3 regions of the Arthrobacter sp. E70 genome follow, and region 1 is predicted to be linked to each of the others. Evidence: riboswitches for the same ligand, from Rfam matches in the RefSeq annotation. Region 1 holds a riboswitch; each other region holds the start of a gene.
The links. A riboswitch is a leader RNA that binds a small molecule or an ion and turns the genes downstream of it on or off. The one in region 1 is predicted to bind cyclic di-AMP.
Positions count from the first base shown of each region.

Region 2: it holds a riboswitch for cyclic di-AMP, as region 1 does, so the genes downstream of both, AC3IMC_RS13385 (aggregation-promoting factor C-terminal-like domain-containing protein) here and AC3IMC_RS17175 (C40 family peptidase) in region 1, are expected to answer to the same signal.
Region 3: it holds a riboswitch for cyclic di-AMP, as region 1 does, so the genes downstream of both, AC3IMC_RS02955 (LysM peptidoglycan-binding domain-containing protein) here and AC3IMC_RS17175 (C40 family peptidase) in region 1, are expected to answer to the same signal.

Region 1 covers NZ_JBYQFR010000015.1:23,763-29,043, reverse strand. The annotation lists gene mobA (molybdenum cofactor guanylyltransferase) at 1-227, opposite strand, end outside; gene AC3IMC_RS17185 (HNH endonuclease) at 282-782, opposite strand; gene AC3IMC_RS17180 (NlpC/P60 family protein) at 1,050-1,814, opposite strand; gene AC3IMC_RS17175 (C40 family peptidase) at 1,977-2,642, opposite strand; cyclic di-AMP (ydaO/yuaA leader) riboswitch at 2,713-2,890, opposite strand; gene AC3IMC_RS17170 (M23 family metallopeptidase) at 3,019-3,840, opposite strand; cyclic di-AMP (ydaO/yuaA leader) riboswitch at 3,851-4,061, opposite strand; gene AC3IMC_RS17165 (iron-dependent transcriptional repressor DtxR) at 4,211-4,906, opposite strand; gene serC (phosphoserine transaminase) at 5,183-5,281, shown strand, end outside.
Region 2 covers NZ_JBYQFR010000009.1:129,212-134,492, reverse strand. The annotation lists gene AC3IMC_RS13390 (glycosyltransferase family 39 protein) at 1-1,872, shown strand, start outside; cyclic di-AMP (ydaO/yuaA leader) riboswitch at 2,036-2,195, shown strand; gene AC3IMC_RS13385 (aggregation-promoting factor C-terminal-like domain-containing protein) at 2,201-2,905, shown strand; gene AC3IMC_RS13380 (glyoxalase superfamily protein) at 2,984-3,391, opposite strand; gene upp (uracil phosphoribosyltransferase) at 3,437-4,072, opposite strand; gene AC3IMC_RS13370 (phosphatase PAP2 family protein) at 4,085-4,888, opposite strand; gene AC3IMC_RS13365 (nucleoside deaminase) at 4,944-5,281, shown strand, end outside.
Region 3 covers NZ_JBYQFR010000002.1:202,317-207,597, reverse strand. The annotation lists gene AC3IMC_RS02960 (protein adenylyltransferase SelO) at 1-1,063, shown strand, start outside; gene AC3IMC_RS02955 (LysM peptidoglycan-binding domain-containing protein) at 1,121-1,963, opposite strand; cyclic di-AMP (ydaO/yuaA leader) riboswitch at 1,967-2,157, opposite strand; gene AC3IMC_RS02950 (TraR/DksA family transcriptional regulator) at 2,434-2,793, shown strand; gene AC3IMC_RS02945 (DNA alkylation repair protein) at 2,790-3,341, shown strand; gene AC3IMC_RS02940 (DUF1810 domain-containing protein) at 3,334-3,780, shown strand; gene AC3IMC_RS02935 (glucose 1-dehydrogenase) at 3,791-4,684, opposite strand; gene AC3IMC_RS02930 (metallophosphoesterase family protein) at 4,765-5,271, opposite strand.

The DNA.
Region 1 (5,281 bases):
GCGGGTTCCTCACGGCACTCCAGCAGACCCGCCGGCAGGGTTCCGGCCGGAACGGACGTGGTGTCGCCCACCACCACGGTGCGGCCAGCGCCGGCTGCCGCGGCGAGGGACCGCTCCAGGAGGGACGAGCCTTGAAAGACCAGCGCCTGCTTGGGCACCCCGCCCAAGCGCGAGGACCGGCCGCCGGCCAGGATTACGGCATCAAAGTCACAGCGGCGTTCTTCCACTCCCCCACTGTAGCCACCGGCACGGTCCCGGCAGAAGCGACGGAGGCAGCGCGTTTAGGCAGCGCGTTCAGGCAGCAGGAAGGGATCCCAGGCCGGCGTCGGCTTCTCCAGTTCCTTGATCTGCCAGATGGTTCCATGCGGCGGTTCCGGGACAAACCGGAGTGTCCAGCCCATCTCGGAGGGGGTGTGGTCGCCCTTGACGTTGTTGCAGCGCAGGCATGCCGCCACCAGGTTTTCCCAGGAATCTGCGCCGCCGCGGGACTTCGGGTGGACGTGGTCGATGGTGTGTGCGGCTTTTCCGCAGTAAGCGCATTTGTGTCCGTCCCGGCGCAGCACCCCCCGGCGGCTCACGGCCGTGGAGTGGTTGTATCGGGGGCGGATGTAGCGGTTGAGGAGGATCACGGACGGGCGCCCCAGGACATCCGTGGGGCCCACGACGGGATCGTCGCCTTCGGCCACCACGCTCGCCTTGCCCGTCAGCACAAGCACCAGCGCCCGGCGGAACGTAACAACCGCCAGCGGTTCATATCCAGCATTCAGAACGAGAGTGCGCATGCACGTACCTCTTCACGGCCGCACCCGTCAGGGGCACGAGGGCCGGCTGCCCTCGGCATGTCCGGGCTATGGATCGACACCACAAGAGTAAACAGAGAAATGCAATATGAGGTAATCGGCGCCACATCCAGGGCGGAGGAGGGAACTGCATCCTGCACCGGTGCGCGGCCGGACAGCAGCGCTAAAACGCCAGGGACCCCCGCCTGGCGGCGGAGGTCCCTGGATATGCGGCGTCCGGTTTGTGGCCGGGACGGCGATCGAAAATGCTTAGCTGACGCGGATGAAGACCGGGCCGGATCCAACGTTCGCGCTGAAGACAACGGTCTGGTTGCCGTTGTAGCCCCCGTGGACAGCCATGCCGTTGCCGGCGTACACAGCGATGTGCGCCATGCCTGCGCCGCCGTCGGCGTAGTAGATGAGGTCGCCGGGCTGGGCTTCGGAGGCACTCACGGTGCGGCCCAGGGACAGGTAGCCGGCAGGCCAGTCGTGGAAGTGGATGCCGACGGCCGCCAGGGAGTTGGTGACCAGCATGGTGCAGTCCTGCATGACGCCAAGCTGGGCGTAGGCGGCGGACAGGATGGCCGCACCCTTGCCGCTGGCGGAACCCTGGGAAGTGGGGGCAGCAGCAGTGGAAGCCGTCTTGGCAGTGACCTTCGGGGCGGCCGGCGCAGCCGCGGCTTCCTGGACCTGTACCTGGGGCTCGGGCTCGGGCTCGGGCTCGGCCACGGGAGCAGGCGTGGTGGTCACGGCAGGCTTCTCGTAGCTGATGGCGATCGTAGAGGCTGCGGAGATCGGCGCGTCAACGACGGATTCGACTTCCAGCGCAGATGCGGGGGCGGAATCACGCTTGACGTTGGCGTCAGCAGCGTTGGCCGCGATGCCGCTGGTCAGGACCAGACCGGATGCGGCGGCGATGACCGCAGCCTGGCGGCCCATGCCGCCGGCGTTGTCGCTGACAGCCTTGGCAATGACAGCGATCGAATTGGTTTTGGTGACCTCGGCGCGGTGCCGTGCGGTAGCACGAGTCGTCATCAGTTCTCTCTTTCGTTTTTCCTCAGGACCGCTGTGGCTTGTCCGAGGGGTGTGGACGCGCCGGCATCTTGGGGGTACGCCGGCGCATCCCGAACGGGGATGTGGTGTTGAGCGAAAAGCTTGGGGGCAAAGAAAAAGCCCTTGGACCCGGGGGTCGAAGAACTAGTTCAGGGTGAAGAAGGAAGAGGAGCCGGTAGCCGTCACGGCGTGCAGCAAAGTTCCCTGCGAGGGGTTCAGCGCGCTGATCATCATGCCGTTGCCGACGTAGATGCCGACGTGCGCGCCACCGTTCTGCATGACAAGGTCACCAGGCTGCGGGGTGGAAGTCGGCTTCATCGCGGTCCACGCGTTCGTGCGGGGGATGCTGATGCCGGCCTGCGCGTAGACCCACTGGGTGAAGCCGGAGCAGTCCCAGCCCGTCACGGGGCTGGTGCCGCCCCAGACGTACGAGTGGCCGATGCCGGTGTAGGCGATCGCTGCAATTCCGGAGGTTGCTGCCGAAGAAACGGTCTCCGCTGCCTTCGCGGCTCCGGGGGCATCCTGTCCGGCGGTGCGGTCTGCCGCGGTGGACTGGGTCCGGATGGTTTCCACCTTGGGAGCGGCGGTGGTCTTGACCACGGGACGCTCGAAGGAAACCGTGGCGGTGGGCGCAGCGGTGACAGCGAGAGCGGTCTGTGAAGAGCCGGATTCGGTGGAGGCGGAGACACCAGCGGTGGTGTCCGCTGCGGTGGCCGGCAGTCCCATGCTCAGGATGAGGCCGGAAGCAGCTGCCACAACGGCAGCCTGGCGGCCTACGGTCCCGGCGTTGGCACTAACAGCCTTGGACACGGAGTCCAGGGGGTTATTGCGAACCGTTTGCGCACGGTGGCGCGCAGAAGTGTGGCGTGAAGACACGAAGGTAGCCTCTCCCAATGCCTGCGAGGTGAGCTGTCGGATTCGGATGGGAGTCACCCGGCCACACTGCTTCCTGCGAAGCTCGTGACTTAACCCCAAGGCCTTCGAAGTGAAGGCCAAAATTGGTTCCCCCGCCCCTGCCAGACGATGAAATGCGAACGGACCTTGAGCGGTGGCAGAGTTAGGCAATCCACTCAAGAGCGTCAACTTCGGAAAAGTTGACGCGAGTTAGACGGTACAGCAGTTTTGACCGAATGTCACATTCAGATCACGGACCGTGACCGGCAACTGAGAGTGGACGGTCATTTTCCTAGAGCCAGCCCATCGGGTCGACCACTTCGCCGTTGACCTGCACCTCAAAGTGCAAGTGGCAACCAGTGGAGGCGCCAGTGGTTCCGCTCAAGGCGACAACCTCACCGCGGGAGACGGTCTGTCCCACCTTGACGTTGAAGGACGAGAGGTGGTTGTAGGTGGTCTCAAGGCCGTTGCCATGGTCGATGACCACCCGGTTTCCGCCTCCGAACTCGTGCCAGCCGGCAAAGGTCACGGTCCCCGTGGCAGCGGCCAGGACGGAGGTCCCGCACTGGGCCACGAAGTCCTGTCCGCGGTGGAAATCTCCGGAGCCGCCCGTGATAGGGCTCACCCGGTAGCCGAACGGCGAGGCGGTGGCCAGGGAGGCCAGGGGTGCGGCAAGTGTGCCCGCCGAGGCGGCACGGCTGACGGAGCCGGCGGACTGCGCGCTGAGCAGCTGCTTGAGCTTGCCGTCAGGATCTGCCTGCGTGACAACGGCGGAGCGGCTGAAGTCGACCTGGGCGCCTATATCGGCGGAAATCTGGGGCTGCGGGCTGACCGCGGAAGCTGCAACGGGGGCGGCCCCCGCGGCGTCAGTGGCGAGGACGGGACCGGTGGCAGGCATGGCAACCGTCAGGGCGATACCGCTGGCGGCAAGGGCGATGCCGGCCTTCTGGCCAATTCCGCTGGCGGCGGCAAACTCCGTAACCTGCCGAAAGGGACCACGGCGGCGGCGCGCGTCGCGGTGCGGATCGCGGGGGCGCTCCGCGGCGACAACCTCGACGACCCGGGGTGTCGAAGCGGGGCCGGACGCGCGGCGGCGGCCCCGGGAGGTCTGCATGGTCAAGTGGGGTTCCTCTCTGGGTAAGCCTGCGGAGTTAGCTGTCGGATTCGGGTCAGAGAGTTCAAAGACCCGGTCCGCCGTAAGCAAGCTTCCGCACAGAGGTATCCCCGGAGGATCCTTCACTGGAGAGGCTTGCTGCTGACGGACTTCACCCCAAGGCAGTCCCCCGCTGCCGGTTGTGGTTCCCCCGCCTCTGCCAGTTACGACTCGTGCTCCTGATCCGCTGGCAGAGCTCGGCTCCGGATCAGGTAACGCTTAAGTATCAACGCTTGGTTCAACTATAGGGCCTTAAGTCCCTAAGTAACAATTCCGTTATCTTTGCATGGGCGCAGCCCGATGGGGTACGCCAAGCCTTCCCGAAGCAGTCCTACTGGAGGGCAACAAAGACGTGTGCTGCCACCTCCGGCGGCAGCTCCAGCGCACCCTCGATCCCCGGCACGCGCACGGAGATGTAATCGCCCACTCGTTCCAGGGCCACGACGGCGCCGGGCCGGATTCCGCCTTCGTCGAGCTGCGCCAGGAGTTCCGGTTCCACCTGGATGGGTTCTGCCAGCCGGCTGACGGTGACGCCGGAGGAGGGGCCGTAGTTCTTCATGGCTTCGAGCAGGCTGATCGCGCCGTCGGCAAAACCGGGAGCTGGCGGCCCGCCCAGTTCAGCTAGCCCGGGGATGGGATTCCCATAGGGCGATTCCGTGGGGTGGTCCAGCATTTCATAGATGCGGCGCTCCACCCGTTCGCTCATCACGTGCTCCCAGCGGCACGCTTCGTCGTGGACGTAGGCCCAGTCCAGGCCGATGACGTCGGCCAGCAGGCGCTCCGCCAGCCGGTGCTTGCGCATGACCTCGGTGGCGCGCTTCCGGCCCGTCTCCGTAAGTTCCAGGTGCCGGTCGCCGGATACCACCACGAGCCCGTCGCGTTCCATCCGGCCAATGGTCTGGGAGACGGTGGGCCCGGAGTGGCGCAGCCGCTCGGCAATGCGGGCGCGAAGGGCGACGATGTTTTCTTCCTCGAGTTCCAGGATGGTCCGGAGGTACATCTCCGTAGTGTCGATCAGATCCGTCATCCAGCTCAGCTCCTCGAGCGCAGTACCTTGCGTTGTCCCACCGTATCGCCTCTTCCCGCGGCGTGGTCCGGAGGACAGCTTAGCCTATTTTGACTTTGTCCGAATAGCCGTACCGGCACGTCTCATTGGCTGGACTATGACGGCCCCGGCTCCCGCCCCTACAGCTGTTCAGGCAGAATGGGGAGGGCCTGCGCTGCCACCCGGCGGCCGGCTGCCACCACCTGTCCGGCCCGATATCCCGGACTGAAGCTATGTCACCGCCGAATTGGAGCACCTGTGAGCGAAACCAGCATCACGATTCCCGCCGACCTCCTGCCCAAGGATGGGCGTTTCGGGGCCGGCCCGTCAAAGGTCCGGCAGGAACAGATCGATGCC
Region 2 (5,281 bases), on a different contig from region 1:
TACCTCTGGAACCTCGCGGCCACCGGCTACGGCAACTCCTTCTACGCCGCCGCCATCCAGGCCGGCACGAAGGACTGGACCGCTTTCCTTTTTGGCTCGCTCGATGCCGGCAACGCGATCACCGTGGACAAGCCGCCCGCCGCACTGTGGATCCCGGCCCTCGCGGGCCGCATCTCCGGATTCTCCCCACTGAGCATGCTGGTTCCGCAGGCACTCATGGGGGTTGCCGCCGTCGGTTTCCTCTACCTGGCCGTCAAGCGCGCCTCGGGACCGGCAGCGGGCCTGCTGGCCGGCGGCGCCCTCGCGCTGACGCCCGTGGCAACGCTGATGTTCAAGTTCAACAACCCGGATGCCCTGCTCACCCTGTGCCTGGTGCTGGCGGCGTACTTCACCATCCGCGCCGTCGAGCGGGCGGGCTGGAAATGGCTCGCCGCGGCCGGTGCCGTGATCGGCCTGGCGTTCCTGACCAAGATGCTGCAGGGCTTCCTGGTTGTTCCGGCGCTGGGCCTCGCCTACCTCTGGGCGGCCCCCACCACACTCGGACGCCGGATGGTGCACCTGCTGGGCGCACTCGGCGGAATTGTCGTGGTGGCTGGCAGCTATGTGGCGCTTTTCCAGCTGACGCCGGCCTCGGCGCGGCCCTACATGGCCGGGTCCACCACCAACAGCTTCCTGGAACTCACGTTCGGCTACAACGGCCTGGCCCGCATCACCGGGTCGGGTGAAGGCATGCCCGGCGGCGGCGCGGGCTTAGGCGGAGGTGCGGGCTTAGGCGGAGGTGCGGGCGCGCCGGGAGGGACGGAGGGCTTCGGCGGCGGCAACACCGGATTCGGCGGCGCCGCCGGCCTTCTGCGGATGTTCGGGACCAGCTTCGGCGGCGAGGTGTCCTGGCTGCTGCCCGCCGCCCTGATCCTGCTGGCCGCGGGGCTATGGTTCACCCGACGCGAGGCCCGTACCTCCCTGAGCCGGGCATCCCTGATCCTGTGGGGCGGCTGGCTCCTGGTGACGGCGGGCGTCTTCAGCTTCATGAGCGGCATCGTCCACCCGTACTACTCCGTGGCCCTGGCCCCGGCGATCGCGGCCCTGGCGGGCATTGGAGCCATTGAACTATGGCGCGGGCGGGCGTACTGGCCCGCCCGGATCGTGCTGGCCGTCGCCGTGCTCTCCACGGCAATGTGGTCAGCGGTGCTGCTGGTCCGGGATGCGTCCTGGCTCCCGTGGCTGGGCATCACCGCCATTGTCCTCGGCGTCCTGGCGACGGCCGCGATCCTGCTCCGCGTTGACGGCATGGGGACTGCCGGCCGGTTCCGCCATGCCGGACCCGCCGCCGTCGTCGTGGTGTCCCTGCTGGCAGGAGGCCTCGGAACGGGCGCATGGACGCTGGCAACCGCTGCCACGGCGCACTCCGGTTCCATCCCGACGTCGGGCCCTGCCGGTGCTGCCGGCCTGGCCCGTTTCGGTGACCCCGCCGGCGGTGGTACCGCCCGCGGTGGTATGGCCGGCGGTGGTATGGCTGGCGGGCCCGGCGAAGGAACGCCGGACACCGCGCTGACCGCCCTCCTGTCCGCCACCACCACGAAGTGGTCCGCTATCGTCTCCGGCGCATCCCAGGCAGCAAACCTGGAACTGGCCTCCAACACGAGCGTGATCGCCTTGGGCGGCTGGAACGGCGGGGACCCCTACCCCACGCTCGCGCAGTTCCAGGACATGGTGGCCAAGGGTGAGATCAGCTACTTCATCGAAGGCGGGGCCCGTGGCATGGGCGGCGGCTTAGGCGGCCGGGGCGGCACCTCAGAGGTGGCCGCGTGGGTCCAAGCCAACTTCCAGTCCCGGACCGTGGGCAACTCCACGGTCTATGCGCTGACAAAGTAGCAGGCCCAGAGGCACCACGGATAAGGACGGCTGATAACGGCTGGCAACGCGACGCGCCATTCATCGTGACTTCCGTTACCTAAATGTGACTTAAGCGCAGGCTTCCTGTACCGTCGATTAAGTGCGGCCCGCGTTCGGACCGCAATCCCGGGTTGACGCCAAGCTCTGCCACTTCCCGGATTCCGCTTGAGCAACGGCAGAGGCGGGGGACCCACCGTCCCGGGCATTGACTGCCCTTGGGGTTAAGCAGCATGTGATCATTCCGTGCTGCCGGATGCCCTCATCCGAACCCGACAGCTAACTCCGCAGGTGTGAGAGGCGATCAACCATGTCCAAAAACACGGCAGAACCCTGCCTGCAGTCCAAGGCAAAACACCGGGCCAAGGCCCAGGCGGCCAAGAAGAGCACACTCGGCCGGCGGGCCGCCATCCTTGCGGCATCCTGCGCCGTGCTGGTTGGCGTAGGCGCCGCGGGCCAGGCGACCAGCAGCATCGTCCCGGTGTCGGCCACCGAGGCCCACTCTTCCACAGCCGCTTCCGACGCCCAAATGAGCATCGAGAAGAGCGAGATCCGGTCAAATCCGGCAGCAACCCCCGCTCCTGCGCCGATCAGCGTGGCACCCCAGGCGGCCGAACCGGCACCTGCCCCGGCCCCGTCCACTCCCCCCGTTGAGGCGGCACCCGCTCCGGCCCCCGCACCCGAGCCTGCTCCCGCCGTCGCGGTCAACGATCCTGCCGGCGCCCAGGCCTACGCGGCCAGCCAGCTGGCATCCTTTGGCTGGAGTGCTGACCAGATGCAGTGCCTGAAGACCCTGTGGACCAAGGAATCGGACTGGACCACCACCGCCACCAATGCCAGCAGCGGGGCCTACGGCATCGTGCAGTCCCTGCCGGCCGAAAAGATGGCAAGCGCCGGCGCGGACTACCTCACCAACTACCGCACCCAGATCAACTGGGGCCTGGACTACATCAAGAAGAGCTACGACTCTCCCTGTGGCGCCCTGAACTTCCACCTGGCCCACAACTGGTACTAGGAATCCCGCACCTGTGAGCAGGTGCGAAACCCGGCACCGGCAGCAGCCCGCATCCACGGATGCGGGCTGCTCTCCGCGTTAATCAGCCCGCGTTGATTCAGCTGCCGGCTGCCCCGCGTTCCGCCACGGGATGTACTGGACAGACCACTTGTTGCCGTCGGGATCGGAGAAGTACACGAAGTGGCCCCAGGGCAGCACTTCGATATCACTGACATCCACCCCGTTGTTCTGCAGGTGGTCGTGCGCTTCCTGGATGTCGTCAACCACCATCTGAAGGGTGGTTCCTGTGCCGGCAGGGGCGTCCAGAAGCCCCTCGCCCATGCAGATGGAGCAGGCAGAGCCGGGCGGCGTCAGCTGTACAAAGCGGATGTCGTCCGAGGGCCGCTCGTCATAGTCGGCGTTGAAGCCCACCTGGTTGACGTAGAAATCCTTGGCGCGGTCCACGTCGGACACGGGGACGTAGACAAGTTCAAGTTTCCAGTCCATCCGCACAGGCTAGCGGCGGGACCCTGTTTGGAAAAGGGTTGCAGCCTACCCGGCAATGCCGTAGAGGCGGTCCCCGGCGTCGCCGAGGCCGGGAACGATGTACGACTTGTCGTTGAGCTTCTCGTCGATGGATGCCAAGACAATGTGCACGTTGGCGCCCGACAGCTCTTCCTCCAGCCGGGCGAGGCCTTCGGGTGCCGCCAGCAGGCAGATGCAGGTGACATCGGACGCGCCACGCTTGAACAGGAACTTGATGGCCTCGCGCAGGGTTCCGCCGGTGGCCAGCATGGGGTCCAGGACGAAGACCTGCCGACCGGTCAGGTCCTCCGGAAGGCGCTCCGCATAGGTGATGATGTCCAGGGTTTCCTCATCCCGGGCCATTCCCAGGAAGCCCACCTCGGCGGTGGGAACCAGCTTGGTCATGCCCTCGAGCATCCCCAGGCCGGCCCGGAGGATGGGGACCACCAAAGGCGTGGGCTTCGTGAAGGCCGTGCCGACGGTGGTGCTGACGGGAGTCTGGATGGTGACGGGCTCGGTGCGGACCTCGCGGGTAGCCTCGTAGGCCAGCAGGGTGACCAGCTCCTCCGTCAACTGGCGGAAGACCGGTGACGGCGTGTTCTTGTCCCTCAGGACGGTGAGCTTGTGGGCAACCAGCGGGTGGTCAACAACGAGAGTGCGCATCCACCAAAACTATCACCCGCCGGTACTCTGCCCGGGGCCGGAAGTACCGCCGTCGTGCAGTTCCTGGGCCACCACGTCGCGGACCACGGGACGGTCGAACGACGGCGGCGCACCGGCATGCTCCCGGCGCCGGACCAAGTGGAACAGCCTGTGCGCCAGGATCACTATGGCCACCCAGGCGAACCCCAGGATCCAGCCGGCCATGACGTCGGTCAGCCAGTGGTGACCGAGGAACACCCGGCTCAGGCCCATGGCGATGATGAAGAGGGTCCCAGCAGTGATCGCCGTGACGCGGGTCCACATCACGTTGAACTGGAGGCAAATGAGGTAGACGATCAGGCTGATCACCACAGTGGTGTTCAGGGTATGGCCGCTGGGGAACGAGGGTGAATCCTCATACGGCGGCACTGCGTCGGCGTGGTCCGGCCGGGTGCGGCCCACGAGCTTCTTTCCGAATGTGGTGGCCGCGATGGACGCTGCGGCCGCGCCCCCAACGAGGATAAGGGGGCGCCAGTTGCGGCTAAGGAAGGTCAGCCAGGCGGTGAGGATGCTGGCAAGGATCGGCATGCCGACGCCGCCGCCAATATTCGTAAAGCCGGTGACTGTGGCATTGAGGCCGGGGTTCCTCAGGGTTTCCGCGTATGCCAGGGCAGGTTTGTCCAGGTTGGCCAGTCCTGCAGAGTCCACCACGTCGTCGTAGACCTCGGCGCCGAGCAGCGCCAGGGACACGATGATCACGCCGCCCACGAGGATGGGAAGGACCAGCGCCGCGTACGGCTTGAACCACGTACCCAAACGGTCCCGAAGAGTGTCCATGGTGCCTCCCGGCATCGGTAAGTAACCTGAGTATCCCCGAAACTATCATTGAGCCATGCCGTTGCCCGAAAAGAAACACCACGCCTGGATGGGGCTCGCCCTGGCGGAGGCCCGCCGGGCGCTCAGCACCGATGATGTACCGATCGGGGCCGTGGTGATAGGGCCCGACGGCGATGTGCTGGGTTCCGGACGCAACCAGCGCGAGGAACTGGGAGACCCCACGGCCCACGCCGAGGTTGTTGCCATCAGGGAGGCGGCCGAGCGGCTCCGGGAGCGGGCCAGGGCCGGCGGCGGCAGCAGTGACGGCTGGCGGCTTTCCGACTGCACGCTGGTTGTCACCCTGGAGCCCTGCGCCATGTGCGCGGGCGCGGTTGTCCTGGCCCGGATTCCCCG
Region 3 (5,281 bases), on a different contig from region 1:
GCTGCGGGAGTACCTGGTCAGTGAGGCCATGCACGCCCTCCGGATCCCCACCACGCGCTCCTTGGCGGTCGTGGCCACCGGGCGGCAGGTGCGGCGCGACGGGATGCTGCCGGGGGCCGTCCTGGCCAGGGTGGCGGGCAGCCACCTGCGTGTTGGCAGCTTCCAGTACGCGCGCGCAACGGAGAATATCGGCCTGCTCCGGAGGTTGGCGGACCACGCCATTGCCCGCCATTACCCTGACGCTGCGAAGGTCGAAAACCCCTACCTGGAACTGTTCCGGTCCGTGGTCTCGGCCCAGGCTTCCCTGGTGGCCCGGTGGATGCTGGTCGGATTCGTGCACGGAGTGATGAATACGGACAACATGACCATCTCCGGAGAGACGATCGACTACGGCCCGTGCGCCTTCATGGACGCATTCAACCCGGGCGCCGTCTACAGCTCAATCGACGTCAGCGGACGCTACGCCTACGCCAACCAGCCCGTCCTTGCCGAATGGAATCTCGCCAGGCTCGCCGAGGCGATGCTGCCGCTGATCGACGAGGACCAGGAGAAGGCGGTAACGCCGGCGGTGGAGGCCCTGGGCGCATTCCGCGGGCAATACAGCGCCGCGTGGTCCGGCGGCATGAGGGCCAAGCTGGGCATCCCCGAGGCCGCGGCCGCCGATGAGGCTGCCTCGGCCGTGGTGGACGGGGCAATCGCCATCCTCAAGGACGGCCCCGTCGACTACACCCTGTTCTTCCGGAACCTCGGCAAGGCTGCCCGCGGCGACCTCCGGCCCGTCCGCGGCATGGTCCTTGACCTGCCGGCCTTCGATTCCTGGGTTGAGCGGTGGCAGGCCCTGGGCCCCGACCAGGAGCTGATGGACAGCGTGAACCCGGCCTATATTCCGCGCAACCACCTGGTGGAAGAAGCACTCGCGGCCGCCACCGGGGGAGACCTGGACCCCCTGCGCCGGCTGCTGGAAGCGGTCACTGAACCCTTCACCGAGCGGCCTGGGCTGGAACGCTACGCCGAGGGAGCGCCCGAAGACTTCGGGAGTTACATGACCTTCTGCGGGACCTGAACGCAGAAGGGCGGCGGCCGGAAATCCCGGCCGCCGCCCTTCTTCGACGCGCGGTGGTTAGGCCACGCGGACGGCGGAGTAGCCGCCGAGCCAGCTGATGGAGTGTACCTCGGTGGTGTAGCCGTTGACGCCGCCGCTGACCACCTGGCCGTTGCCGGCGTACACGCCCACGTGGCCGGAGGTGATGATCAGGTCACCGGGGGCCGGGCTGCCCACCACGCTGCCGTACTGGAAGAACTGGGTGGGGGCGAGGTCGCCCACCGACTTGCCCACGGAGCGCAGGGCCTTTTCCACCATGGCCGTGCAGTCCTGCTGGACACCCAGCTGGCCGTAGGCCGATGCGAGGATCGCGGCTCCCGTGCCGGTACCGGTGGAGGCCGGGGTGGCCGAAGCGTAGGACATGTTCATTCCGGTGTTCACCGGAGTGGACGCAGCTGCCGCCGTAACGGGTGCCGGGGCGGGAGCGGGTGCCGGGGCGGGTGCTGCCGCAACGTATCCTGCCTCGGGGATCTGGATCTGGTCACCCGGGTAGATGATTGAGGACAGTCCCAGTCCGTTGGCGGACAGGACGTCGTTCAGGCCGACACCGTAGGCTGACGCGATGGCGCCAAGGGTATCGCCGGAAACCACCGTGTGGACGGTGCCGGCAGCGGCGGCCGGCGCTGCCACCTGCGCGGCGGGCTCGGCGGTGGCCTCGACGTTAGTCGTGGTGCCCGGGGCGGTTACACCTGCGTGGGCCGGCGCACCGACCCCGAACGCAATGCCGGATGCTGCTGCCACTGCGAGCGCCGGGCGGCCCAGCGAGCGGGCCTGGGACTTCGCTGTCACGGCGAGGCCCTCGAGCACAATTGAGCGGGCCGGAGTCGCGCGGTGACGGGCTGCATTGGAAATTTTTGACACGGTTGATCGCCTCTCCCATGCCTGCGGGGTGAGCTGTCGGGTTCGGGCTGGAGATGCCCGGCCGAAAGCACCCCGCAACGGACGGAGGCGCTATTCGACTTAACCCCAAGGCCTCAAGAGGCCATGGAAATGTGGTTCCCCCGTCCCTGCCAGCTGGAAACGATCGAATCCCGGGTCAGCGGCAGGGCTCGGCAAGCTGATGGGAATGTCCCGTCTGGGAGGGACACCATTCGACCATAACCCGCTCTCGGGTCAATTGTCACATTTGGATAACATGCGAGGTTTTCCTCTCGCATTAAGCAATCGTTTTGATGCGCGACTTCGCCTGTTACTGCAACGTGTTCATGCATGCCTTGGTAACGCTTCCGCCACGGTCTCCTGCCAAGCCATGCAAGCACCCGGCAGGCTTCGGAACTATGCCCCTGATCGTGACCAAGATCAAGGTCCTGAGGGGGCGCTAGGCTTTCCCTATGCCAGACGTTGAACGGTTCCGGGTGCTGCTCGAGCAGGAGCGGGAGCGGAGGTCGGCTTTGCTGCCGGCGCTCCGGGCGGATATCGCGGCGGCGAATTCAGCGCGCCAGGACTCCAACGTCGACGACGAGCACGACCCCGAAGGTGCAACGATCGCCTTTGAACTCTCCCAGGCCGCAGCGCTCCTGAAGCAGAGTTCGGCGGGGCTTGACCAGGTGGAGGCCGCCCTGGCCCGGATCGGCGACGGTACTTACGGTATCTGCGCGGTGTGCGGGGAGCCCATCGCCGAGGGCCGGCTGGAAGCCCGGCCGTGGACCCCCTATTGCATCCGGCATGCGGCAACGGGGCGTGGGCAATGAGCGGCGCCACGGACACGGTGGCCGCGGCCGCGGAATTCATCGACAGGACCCTCCAGAATGAGGGTGCCTGGTACCGGGCGGACGACGTCGGCAGCCGGCTGGGCGGGGCCCTCGCCTCCTACGGCTCATCCGTCGGGGCGGTCCGCGGCACCGTGCGCGACGCCCTGCGAAAATTCAAGGCCCTTGACCACGACGGCACGGTCATGCTTGCTTCGGCGCTCTGGGGCCAGCCTAAACCCGGAGCCCGGCCAGTGTTTGAGCGGCGCCTGGCCGCCGTCGTGCTGCTGCAATCCAAAGTCCGCGGGCTCCGGCATTCGGACCTGACCCGCCTTGAAGGGTTCCTCCGCTCCGCGCTGGCCCAGGAGCTGGTGGAGCCGATGATCGCGGACGTCCTGGTGCCGCTGCTGGCGGGACTGGGGGAACGCGAACGGCAGCGCGCCGACGTTGTCCTGGCAAGATGGCGGGAAGATCCGCAGCTGCAAGCGGCCGCGGATGCCCTTGAGAAGGACCTGACCCTGAGAAACGCACCTGGGAGATCCAATGAATGAACCGTTTGACCTCGCCCGTTTCGTCACCGCCCAAAACCGCGGTGGAACCTATGAGCAGGCGCTGGGGGAGCTGCAGGTGGGCAACAAGACCGGCCACTGGATGTGGTTCGTCTTCCCGCAGATCGCCGGCCTGGGGCGCAGCGCCATGTCCCGCACCTACGCCATCGCATCCCTGGCTGAAGCACGCGCCTATCTGGACCACGACGTCCTCGGCCCCCGGCTGCTCGAATGCGCGCAGGCCCTGACCAACCACCCCGACCGGTCCGCCGAGGATATCCTGGGCGGCATCGACGCGCAGAAGCTGCGGTCCTCCATGACACTGTTTCTCCGGGCGGCGCCCGGAGAAACAGTGTTCAAGACCGTCCTGGCCCAGTTCTTCGACGGCCAGCCGGACGAGGCCACCGACGCGCTGCTTGCCGAACAGGAAGCCGCCGGATAAGCGGCAACGGCTACGGCGTGGGGCTGCCGCCGTTGACGTTGAGCGTTTCGCCCACCACGTAGCTGGACTCCGGCGACGCGAGGAAGACATACGCGGGTGCCAGTTCGGCGGGCTGCCCGGCCCGGCCCAGGGGAGTGGACTGGCCGAACTCGGGCAGTTCCTCCTTCGGCTGGCCGCTGCTCACCTGCAACGGGGTCCAGATGGGGCCCGGAGCCACCGCGTTCACCCGGATCCCCTTCGGTGCCAGCTGCTGCGCCAGCCCCTTCGTGAAGTTGTTGATGCTGGCCTTGGTGGTGGCGTAGTCCACCAGCGTGGGCGAGGGGTTGTACGCCTGGATCGAGGTGGTGTTGATAATGGTGGAGCCCGGCGGCATGTGCGGCACCGCAGCCTTGGTCAGCCAGAACATGGCGTAGACGTTGGTCTTCAGCGTGTGGTCGAACTGTTCATCCGTGATGTCCTGCAGGTCCTTCTGGGCCACCTGCTTGCCGGCGTTGTTGACCAGGATGTCCACCCCGCCCAGGACGGCAACGGCGGTGTCCACCAGGTCCGTGCAGGCCGCAGCGTCCTTGAGGTCGCCGGGGACCTTGATTGCCTTGCGACCTGCCGCCTCAATGATTCCGGCGATCCGTGACGCGTCTTCCTCTTCCTGCGGCAGGTAGGAGAGCACGACGTCGGCGCCTTCCCTTGCGAAGGCAATGGCGGTTGCCCCGCCGATGCCGGAGTCCGCGCCGGTCACGATGGCACGGCGGCCTTCCAGCCGCCCGGTGCCGCGGTAGGTCTCTTCGCCCAGGTCGGCCTTGGGCTCCAGTTCCGCGTCCAGGCCCGGCTCGGGCTGGTGCTGCTCTGGCGGGGAGATCTTTTCGTAGGCAGTCACGGGGTTGCGGAAGGTGTACTGGTCGGTCATGCGGTCCTCCTCTTCGGCGCAAAAACTAAGCATGCTTACGTTTTCCAGCCTAGGCAAACATTCCGCCGCTGCCAAGCCGTTCAGCCGCGCCGCACCTCCACCAGCCTGACCTCGGCGAGCCGCCCGCCGTCCACGGCCGCTTCCATGTAGGTACAGGCCGGTTGCCGGCGCCGGTCCGTGGGGGAGCCGGGATTCAGCAGCCGGAGCCCCCCGGACGAGGTGGTGTCCCACGGGATGTGGCTGTGCCCGAACACCAGGACGTCCGCGTCCGGGAACAGCGCCTCGCAGCGCGGTTCGCGGCCCTTGGCCGGCCCCGTCTCGTGGACCATCGCGAACCGGACGTCGTCCAGCGTGATGCGTGCCGTCTCCGGGAGCCGCCGGCGCAGTTCCGGGCCGTCATTGTTGCCGTGGACACCCAGCAGCAACGTGCTGCGTTCCTCGAACTCATCCAGCAATGCCGGCTCCACCCAGTCTCCGGCGTGGAACACCACGTCCGCGGTTTCCACCGCGGCCCACACCTGCTCCGGCAGGTTCCTGGCGCGCTTGGGCACGTGGGTGTCGGCGATAAAAACCAGTTTCAGCGGCATACCGGAATCC